DNA from 3 places in the Streptomyces sp. NPDC001604 genome. Region 1 is predicted to be linked to each of the others. Evidence: riboswitches for the same ligand, from Rfam matches in the RefSeq annotation. Region 1 holds a riboswitch; each other region holds the start of a gene.
The links. Region 1 has a riboswitch for cobalamin ahead of ACFY1E_RS09445 (HoxN/HupN/NixA family nickel/cobalt transporter). Riboswitches for the same ligand answer to the same signal wherever they lie in the genome.
Positions count from the first base shown of each region.

Region 2: another riboswitch for cobalamin. It lies ahead of ACFY1E_RS34210 (cobalamin biosynthesis protein); the one in region 1 lies ahead of ACFY1E_RS09445 (HoxN/HupN/NixA family nickel/cobalt transporter).
Region 3: another riboswitch for cobalamin. It lies ahead of ACFY1E_RS24970 (CbtB-domain containing protein); the one in region 1 lies ahead of ACFY1E_RS09445 (HoxN/HupN/NixA family nickel/cobalt transporter).

Region 1 covers NZ_JBIAUY010000002.1:884,693-887,953, forward strand. The annotation lists gene ACFY1E_RS09430 (amino acid permease) at 1-1,150, shown strand, start outside; tRNA gene ACFY1E_RS09435 (tRNA-Lys) at 1,250-1,322, shown strand; gene ACFY1E_RS09440 (ArsR/SmtB family transcription factor) at 1,451-1,828, opposite strand; cobalamin riboswitch at 1,909-2,112, shown strand; gene ACFY1E_RS09445 (HoxN/HupN/NixA family nickel/cobalt transporter) at 2,139-3,248, shown strand.
Region 2 covers NZ_JBIAUY010000016.1:59,108-62,368, forward strand. The annotation lists gene ACFY1E_RS34200 (anion permease) at 1-797, shown strand, start outside; gene ACFY1E_RS34205 (hypothetical protein) at 832-1,059, shown strand; cobalamin riboswitch at 1,210-1,352, shown strand; gene ACFY1E_RS34210 (cobalamin biosynthesis protein) at 1,458-2,519, shown strand; gene ACFY1E_RS34215 (cobyric acid synthase) at 2,516-3,261, shown strand, end outside.
Region 3 covers NZ_JBIAUY010000009.1:167,899-171,159, forward strand. The annotation lists gene ACFY1E_RS24950 (chloride channel protein) at 1-272, shown strand, start outside; gene ACFY1E_RS24955 (DUF6479 family protein) at 310-675, opposite strand; gene ACFY1E_RS24960 (ferredoxin) at 776-1,147, shown strand; gene ACFY1E_RS24965 (histidine phosphatase family protein) at 1,151-1,723, opposite strand; cobalamin riboswitch at 1,819-1,972, shown strand; gene ACFY1E_RS24970 (CbtB-domain containing protein) at 2,009-2,230, shown strand; gene ACFY1E_RS24975 (CbtA family protein) at 2,256-3,011, shown strand; gene ACFY1E_RS24980 (acyl-CoA dehydrogenase family protein) at 3,151-3,261, shown strand, end outside.

The sequences.
Region 1 (3,261 bases):
CCTCGGCGCGTACCTGAACCTGCAGTTCGACTTCAAGGTCACACCGGGTCGTACGGTCCTGCTCTTCGCGGCGATCCTGCTGCTGCACGGCCTCCTGAACACCTTCGGCGTGAAGATCGTCGCGCTGCTCAACGACATCAGCGTGTGGTGGCATGTGCTCGGCGTCGGCGTCATCGTCGGCGCGCTGGCCTTCGTACCGGACCACCACCAGTCAGCTTCCTTCGTGTTCACCAAGTTCGTGAACAACACGGGCTGGGGCAGCGGCGTGTACGTGGTGCTCCTCGGCCTGCTGATGGCGCAGTACACGTTCACCGGCTACGACGCCTCCGCCCATATGACGGAGGAGACGCACGACGCGTCGACGGCCGGCCCGAAGGGCATCGTCCAGTCCATCTGGACGTCCTGGATAGCGGGCTTCGTGCTGCTGCTCGGCTTCACCTTCGCCATCCAGTCCTACGACAAGGAGCTCGCCTCGCCCACGGGGGCGCCGCCGGCCCAGATCCTGCTGGACGCCCTGGGCGCCACGGCGGGCAAGCTGCTGCTCCTGGTCGTCATCGGCGCCCAGCTGTTCTGCGGGATGGCCTCGGTCACGGCCAACAGCCGCATGATCTACGCCTTTTCACGCGACGGCGCGCTGCCCTTCTCGCACGTGTGGCACACGGTGAGCCCGCGGACCCGGACGCCCGTGGCCGCCGTATGGCTGGCGGCGGTCGGGGCGCTGCTCCTCGGCCTGCCGTACCTGATCAATGTGACGGCGTACGCGGCAGTGACGTCGATCGCCGTCATCGGCCTGTACATCGCGTACGTCATCCCGACGCTGCTGCGGGTGCGCAAGGGCGACGACTTCGTGCGGGGGCCGTGGCACCTGGGCCGCTGGTCGCGTCCGGTCGGCATCGTCTCGGTGGCGTGGGTGGGCGTGATCACGGTCCTCTTCATGCTGCCCCAGGTCTCGCCGGTCACCTGGGAGAGCTTCAACTACGCCCCGGTCGCCGTCCTGGTCGTCCTCGGCTTCGCTGCGGCGTGGTGGGGCGCGTCGGCGCGGCACTGGTTCCTCAACCCGGGCCACGAACGCACGCTCGCCCGGGAGGCGTCCCGTGCGGCGGCCGCCGGGGGTGCTTCCGCGGGCGCCCCCGAAAAGGTAGATCCCTGACACTCCGGCTGGATCTTCACCTCCGGCACGGCCGTGTCCCCGATACCCGATCGGAGACGCGGCCGTGTCCGGCTATGCTCGGGGAGGCAACATCGCCAGGGGCCCTTAGCTCAATTGGCAGAGCAGTGGACTTTTAATCCATTGGTTGTGGGTTCGAGTCCCACAGGGCCTACCGGTGGTGGTCGGGGGATATGCCCTCCGACCTGCTATGCAGCGCCTGAGTCGGCTTCGGTCGGGTCGGGCGCTGCTGCGTTTTCGGGCCGGTGCGCGAGCAACCACCCGGACCGTCAGTCCGGACCGTCAGTCCGGGCCGCGTTCGCCTGCCGATTCCGGCGTGCAGTGTTTCAGCAGCGCGGAGATCGGGCCCTCGACGAGTCGGTAGCGCACGATCCGGCCGTCCTTCTCCCCCTCGACGATGCCCGCGGTCCGCAGCAGACGCAGCGCCTGGGAGACGGCCGTGTCCCGCATCCCGCTGGCGACGGCGAGGTCGGACACGGCGATGGGGCCGGCCTCCTGGAGGGCGAACAGCAGGGACAGGCGTCCGGGATCGGAGAGCAGTGAGAAGCGATCGGCCCAGGCGCGCACGCGCTCGGGGTCGCCGACGGCGGCGATGGCATCGCAGACCCGATGGCCGTCAATGGTGCGCCGCCCGGCGTGTTCCGCGGGGACGAGATGCATGCGTCCATCATCGCAGCGAACAGGTGCCGATCTCCATACCTGTTCAGCTGTGCAGCCTTGCAGCCGCTGCCGGTGGCCTTCTAGGGTGAGCGGGCCGTGGTGTTCGGGAAGCCGGTGACAGCCTTCAGAGGCTCAGTCCGGAGCGGCCCTCGCCACTGTGATCGGGGAGTTCGTCGCCCATGTCCCGCAGGGACAGCCACTGGCCGCCGCAAGGCGGTTGGGAAGGCGGACGGCGGACGTACGACCCGTCAGCCAGGAGACCGGCCACGGCATCACGAAGCTGATCCACGAGGTGCTGGAGCGTGTCCGTATGACCGTGTCCCCAGGCGTGCCCGAAACGGCCGCCGTCCCGTCCTTTCGCTGGCGCCGCGAGGACACCGTCAGGACCGCGGGCCTGCTGACCGTGATCGTCGCTCTGCACGTGGCCGCCTTCGGGATCCTCTTCCTCCTGGTGATCCCGCATCACTACGCGGTCGGCACCCAGGCGTTCGGGGTCGGTCTCGGCGTCACCGCCTACACGCTCGGCATGCGGCACGCCTTCGACGCCGACCACATCGCCGCCATCGACAACACCACCCGCAAGCTGATGGCCGACGGCAAGCGGCCGGTGTCGGTGGGCTTCTGGTTCGCGCTCGGACACTCCAGCGTGGTGGTCGTCATGGCCGCGCTGATCGCCGGGGGCACGCACCTCGCCGGCACCCTGATGAACGACAACTCCCGGACCCACCAGGTGCTCGGCACGGTGGGCACCACGGTCTCCGGCAGCTTCCTGTACCTCATCGCCGCCCTCAACCTCGTCGCCCTGTTCGGCATCGTGCGCGTCTTCCGTGCGATGCGGGCCGGACGCTACGACGAGGCGGAGCTGGAGGCGCACCTGGACTCGCGCGGCTTCATGAACCGCATTCTCGGCCGCCTCACCAAGTCCATCCGCCACCCCGGACAGATGTTCCCTCTCGGCTTCCTGTTCGGGATCGGCTTCGACACCGTGACCGAGGTCCTGCTGCTCGCCCTGGCCGGCAACGGCGCCGCCGCCGGGCTGCCTTGGTACGCGATCCTGTGCCTGCCCCTGCTCTTCGCTGCGGGCATGAGCCTGTTCGACACCCTCGACGGCACCTTCATGAACTTCGCCTACCAGTGGGCGTTCTCCAACCCCGTTCGCAAGGTGTTCTACAACCTCGCGATCACCGGGCTGTCCATCGCGGTGGCCTTCTTCGTCGGCACGATCGAACTGGTCGGCGTGCTGCACGACAAGCTCGGTCTGCGGGACGCCGTCACCGGCTGGATATCCGGGCTGGACCTGGACAACGTCGGCTACGTCATCGTCGGTCTGTTCGTGCTCGTCTGGGCCATGGCGCTGGCGTACTGGCGCCTTGCCAAGGTCGAGGAGCGCTGGAGCGCCCGCACCGCCGACACCGGCTGACGGCATCCGGCTC
Region 2 (3,261 bases), on a different contig from region 1:
GGTTGTCGTATTCCCTGGGCACTGTCGGCAAGCAGGCCGACGGCAAGGCCGCCGAGAAGGGCTACCGCGTCGGCCAGATCGCCTCCGCGGGCCTGGTCTCGCTGGCCCACGGCACCAACGACGCACAGAAGACGATGGGCATCATCACCCTCGCCCTGGTCGCCGGCGGCGCCGTCGCTCCCGACTCCGACCCGCCCACCTGGGTCATCCTCTCCGCGGGCCTCGCCATCGCGCTCGGCACCTGGCTCGGCGGCTGGCGCATCATCCGCACCATGGGCAAGGGCCTGACCGAGCTCCAGCCGCAGCAGGGCTTCGCCGCCCAGACCAGTGCGGCCACGGTCATCCTGGCCTCCTCGCACCTCGGCTTCTCCCTCTCCACCACCCACTCGGTCTCCGGTTCGGTGATGGGCGCGGGCCTCGGCCGCAAGGGCGGAGTGGTCCGCTGGTCGACGGCGACCCGCATGCTCGTGGCCTGGTGCCTGACGCTGCCGGCCGCTGCGCTGGTCGGTGCGGGCGCGGAGTCCGTGACGGATCTCGGTGACTGGGGCACCGCCGTCGTCGCCGTCTTCCTGGTCGCCGCCAGTGCGGCCATCTGGAAGATCTCCCGGCGCGAGGTCATCGACGCGTCGAACGTCAACGAGAGCGAGGAGCCGGCCGGCGTGGTGACCACGGCGATCGCCGCCGTGACCCCGCCTCCGGCCGGCACGGTGACCGAGGATCTGACGGCCACGATCCCCGCCCCGGCCCCCGTGACCGCCGTCCCCGACCCGGCCACCCCGCCGGCCGCGGCCGTCTGAGCCCGCCCACCCGGTACGAAGGAAGAGAAGCAGTATGAAGATCGACTGGGCAGCCCTGGGCTCCGTCTTCGGCGTCAGCCTCGCGGTCACGGTGGGCCTCGTGGCCCTGTTCACCCTCGGCATCATGGGCCTGTCGCGCCGCGAACGGGCCGTGGCACAGGGCAACTCGGCGTCCCTGGCGGTGGCCGGCGCATACGTGGCCTTCGCGGGCTGCGCGGCGGCGGTCGCGTACGGAATCCATCTGGTGGTCACCAAGGCCTGAGCGGCCGCCGGACCGTCTTTCCCCACCGTCCCGCGGGGCGCGGAAGCACACATACGTGCGTCCGCGCCCCGCGGGTTTTTCATGCCCAGTTCAGAGCGCCGGGTGTGGGCCTCAGCACACTCCCCCGTCGCAGGTCAACGGCAAGTTGACTGCCGTTCGGGGGCGTGGTGGACTGCCGAAGCCATCTACGGCGGCGCGAGAGGAAGCCGGTGCAAGTCCGGCGCGGTCCCGCCACTGTCACCGGGGTAGTAAGCCCCGGGAGCCAGGAACTCTCACCGCCGGTCTCGTCGAACCAGGGCGTGGACACCCTGAGTGAGGACATGTCGCCATGCCAGCCTGCCGTGTGACGTACAGGACCAGGACCAGGTCGCTGCCCCACCCCACGGCCGGCTGAGCCGATGCGTGCCGATCGCGTCTTCGCGTACGGCGCCGCCGCCGGCCTCCTCAGTGACCATCTGCTCGGCGATCCGCGCCGTGGGCATCCGGTCGCCCTGTTCGGACGGGCCGCCGGGGCCGTGGAGCGGGTGTTGTGGCGGGACCATCGCGGGTGGGGCGCGCTGCACACCGCCGTGTGCGCCGGGAGCGCCCTTGCGCTCGGTGTCGTCGCGCAGCGGGCCGTACGTCCGTCCCGCACCGCCTCCCTCGCGCTGACCGCGACCGCCACCTGGGCCGTCGTCGGGGGGACTTCGCTCGCGCGCGAGGCCCGTGGCATCGGGCGGGCGCTGGAGGCCGGGGACGTCGAGGCCGCCCGGGCCAGGCTGCCGCATCTGTGCGGGCGGGATCCGCAGGCCCTGGACGCCGACGGGATCGCGCGGGCCGTGGTGGAGTCCGTTGCCGAGAACACCTCCGACGCCGTCGTGGGGGCGCTGGTGTGGGGGGCCGTGGGCGGGGTGCCGGGGCTGCTCGGGTTCCGGGCCGTCAACACGCTCGACGCCATGGTGGGGCACAAGTCGGCCAAGTACCGGCGGTACGGGTGGGCTTCGGCGCGGCTGGACGATGTGGCGGGGTGGCCGGGGGCCCGTCTGACCGCCGTGCTGGCCGCCGCTGCCGGGGGTGACGGCCGGGGGGCCGTACGCGCCTGGCGTTCTGACGCCGCGAAGCATCCGAGCCCCAATGCCGGGCCCGTGGAGGCGTCGTTCGCGGGGGCGCTCGGGGTGCGGCTCGGCGGGACCTTGTCGTATGGGGGGCGTGTTGAGCATCGGCCTGTGCTGAACGGGGAGGGGCGTGCCGTGGAAGTCGGCGACATTGAGCGTGCCGTGCGGTTGTCGCGGCGGGTGGGGTGGCTGGCGTTGGGGGTCAGTGCGGCCGGGGCGGTGCTGCGGGGGCGGGTCGCACGGCGCCCGGCGGTGGGGGCTGTGCCCACCCTCCCCCACTCTCGGCTTCGCTCGAGCGGGGGGACCCCCATCGCCCTGCGGAACGACTGCCCACAGCCAGGGCCACAGCAGGGGGGCGTGTCATGAGCGGCGGGGGGCTTCTCGTTGCCGGTACCACCTCCGATGCCGGGAAGAGTGTCGTCACCGCCGGGATCTGTCGTTGGCTGGTGCGGCAGGGGGTAAAGGTGGCGCCCTTCAAGGCGCAGAACATGTCCCTGAATTCGTTCGTGACGCGTGAGGGTGCCGAGATCGGGCGGGCTCAGGCCATGCAGGCGCAGGCCTGCCGGGTCGAGCCGACCGCGCTGATGAACCCCGTGCTGCTCAAGCCCGGTGGCGAGCAGAGCAGTCAGGTCGTGCTGATGGGCAAGCCGGTGGGTGAGCTGAGCGCACGCGGGTATCACGGGGGGCGCCAGCAGAAGCTTCTCGGCACCGTCCTCGACTGTCTCGCCGAGTTGCGGGGCACGTATGACGCCGTGATCTGTGAGGGGGCGGGTTCTCCCGCCGAGATCAACCTGCGCCGGACCGACATCGTGAACATGGGGATCGCCCGTAACGCGCGGCTTCCCGTGCTCGTGGTCGGTGACATCGACCGCGGCGGGGTCTTCGCCTCCTTCTTCGGGACCGTCGCCCTGCTCTCCCCCGAGGACCAGGAACTCGTCGCCGGGTTCCTCGTCAACAAGTTCCGGGGGGACGTCAGCCTCCTGGAGCCCGGCCTTGACATGCTGCACGGCCTCACCGGACGTCACACCTACGGCGTCCTGCCCTTCCAGCACGGTCTCGGCATCGACGAGGAGGACGGGCTGCGGGTCTCCCTTCGGGGGACGGTACG
Region 3 (3,261 bases), on a different contig from region 1:
TGCTGTCGCCGCTGCCTGGTCTGGGACTGGTGCCGGCGATGGCAGCCGGGATGGCGGCGTCGGTGACCGCGGCCCTGCGGGTGCCCGTGAGCAGCGTGGTCCTGGTCGTACTCCTGCTGGGCAACGTGGACACGGCGGCGCTGGTGGTGCTGGCCGCCGTTCTGTCCTTCGTCGTGGTTCAGCTGCTGCCGCAGGGGCCGAGGATCCCCGCGTTCGGCGAGCCGCCGGCCGGTCGAGCGTCTCGCGCAGGGCGTCGCGGACACCAGGAGTGAGAGGCGGGTGCCGGCGCCGGTGCGGCCGTGGTCGCCGTCAGCGGCTGCCGGGCCCGCCGCTGCCGAAGGCCCCGCTGTTGCCCTCGCTCCAGCGCTTGCGCTTCTGCGAGGCGCTCGTCCTGCTCGGCGTATTGCCGTGACCTGGCAGTTCGTGCGGGGTCAGCCGGTGCTCGCTGCGGGGGATCTCGGCGGGTTCGCGGTTCTCCCGTACCTCGCGGACCGGGCCGTCGTCCGGCAGCTGCGGCTGATCCTCCGGGCGTGGCGGAGCCGGTTCGCGCCGACGGATGCGGGCGCCCAGGAAGAAGGCCCCGATCAGCAGGGCCACGACCGCCACGCCCACGACGACCAGGCCGATTCCGAGTGCGCCGCGGCCTGCGGCGATATCCATCCATGAGGTGCTCATGGGCTCGCGGGTACCCATGGGGCCCGGTGCCAACCGAACCGACCCGGCCGGAGCGCGGTCACCGGTGTTTGAGGCGATCGGCGAAGGCAACCCGCCAGGTGTGACTTCGACGACTCAGCAGGAGCTCTTCCGGTTCCTGGAGGACCGCTTCGCCTGCGCGCAGGCGTGCACCGAGTGCGCACGTGCGTGTGCTCTGCGCGCAAGCCTCGTGGACCCGGACGGCACGGAGGAGCAGGAACTCGTACGACGCAAGGGCATCATGTGCGCGGAGGTGTGCGACGCGACCTGTCGTGTGCTGTCCGAGCAGAACAGCCTGGACGAGGCCGCCATCCGCATCCAGGTGGAGTGGTGCCGCACCGTGTGCCTGGAGTGCGCGCATGCCTTCGACCGGCTGCCGGGCACCGAGGACGGCGCGAAGGCCTGCCGGCAGTGCGCCGAGGCGTGCACGGAATTCCTCGCCACGCTGAACTGACGCTCACGGCGCGCCGACCGGCTGCCCGAGGCGCACGTTCCAGCGCCCGGACCTGCCGCTGAGCTCGATCGCCGTCAGCGGCGGGACATCCGCCCGCCAGAACGCCGACTCCGGCGCCCCGAGCGCCCGGACCACCGCGGCCCGTACGGCCTCGGGCTCGACCACGGCGAGGGTCCGGCCCCCCGTCTGCGCTGCCGTCTCCAGCCAGCCCGCCACCCGGTCGCACAGCGCCGCCACCGACTCCCCGCCGTGCGGCGCGGCCCCGGGGTCCGACAGCCAGCGGGCCAGTGCCTCCGGCTCACGTTCGCTCACCTCCGCCAGCGTCGCACCGCGCCAGCGGCCCGCGTCCAGGGCCGCCAACTCCGGTGCTTCCACGGCATCGAGGCCGAGAGCGGCGGCCGTCTCGCGGCAGCGCACGGTGGGGGAGACCCACACCCGTTCCGCCGCCGGGAGCGTGCCCGCGGCCGCCCGTGCCTGCCGCAAGCCTGAGGCGTCCAGCGGGCAACCGTCGTCGAAGCGGGCCTCCCTGAGGGCCGCGGTGATCGCAGGTGAGATCAAGATCACTCGGCTGGTCATACGTCCATTCCCACCCTCGACACCCCTTCAAATCCCTTGATCCCACGGTGCAAACGGCTCACCTGGGGCGCTCGCCGCCGTTCCGTGCGCTCTTGGCCCCACCTCTGCTTCGCGGTACCTTCTCGTGGATATTGACGACGGCACAGCGGAAGCCGGTGGAATTCCGGCACGGTCGCGCCACTGTATGCCGGGCACGCACCCTGGGTGTGTGCCGGGCGAGTCAGACCCGCCCCGTCGTCACGTGCACCACCGAGACGGGACGCGAGTTCCCCAGGAGGGCCTGCCATGGCGCAGTCTGTCGCTCAGCCGACCACCACCCCCACCGCCGTACCGGCAAAGCTGCCGCTCGGCGCGATCGTCCCCTGGGCGGTCTTCTTCGGCATCCTGATGCTGGTTCTGCTCTACTTCGTCGGCGCCGAGCAGGGCGCCACCTCCGTGATGAACGGGGACAACGTCCACGAGTGGGTGCACGACGCCCGCCACCTGCTCGGATTCCCCTGCCACTGAGGGCGGCGAGAAAGCACCGCCGCCCATGAACTCGGCAACCGTCCGCAACCTCCTGGTGCGCGGCATGCTCGCGGGACTCGCCGCGGGCCTGCTCGCCCTCGTCGTCGCCTACTTCCTCGGTGAACCGCGCGTCGACGCGGCCATCGCCTACGAGGAGGCGCACTCCCACGAGCACGGCGTCGAAGCCGTCAGCCGCACGATGCAGTCCACCGCGGGCCTGTCCACCGGTGTCCTGGTCTACGGCGTCGCGTTCGGCGGCATCGCCGCCCTCGCGTACTGCTTCGCGCTCGGCCGCATCGGCCGCTTCGGGCCGCGCGCGAGCGCGCTGCTCCTGGCGGCCGCCGGGCTGATCACCGTGTACGTCGTGCCGTTCCTGAAGTACCCGGCCAACCCGCCGTCCGTCGGAGACCCCGACACCATCGGCAAACGCACCACGCTGTACTTTCTGATGGTGGTGCTGAGCGTGCTGCTGGCCGTCGCCGCCGTCATCCTGGGCAAGCGCCTGGCGCCCCGCCTGGGCAACTGGAACGCGACGCTCGCCGCGAGTGCGTTCCTCGTCCTCGCCATCGGGCTCGCATACGCGTTCCTGCCGTCCTTCAACGAGGTCCCCAAGGACTTCTCCGCCACCCTGCTGTGGCAGTTCCGACTGGCGGCCCTGGCCGTCCAGTTGACCCTGTGGACCTCCTTCGGGCTGGTCTTCGGGGTGCTGGCGGAGCGGATGCTCGCCCCGAAGCCGGCGCGGGCGAACGGCGCCACCCGGCCAACTCCCGTCGCCCACTGAGCGGTTCCACCGGCCCACTCGGCAAAGGGCCCCCGGTCGACGACCGGGGGCCCTTTCCCTGTCCCTCGCCATTCCCAATTTCTGGAACACGTTCTACGGTGTGCGCCGTCAGGACCGGCCCGGGAAGCCTGGAGGCGCCGTGCACCTCGAATACACGCCCGAGCAGCAGCGGCTGCGCACCGAACTTCGCTCGTACTTCGCCGAGTTGGTGCCGGACAACGCCTACGCACGGCACGGCGACCCGGCCGCC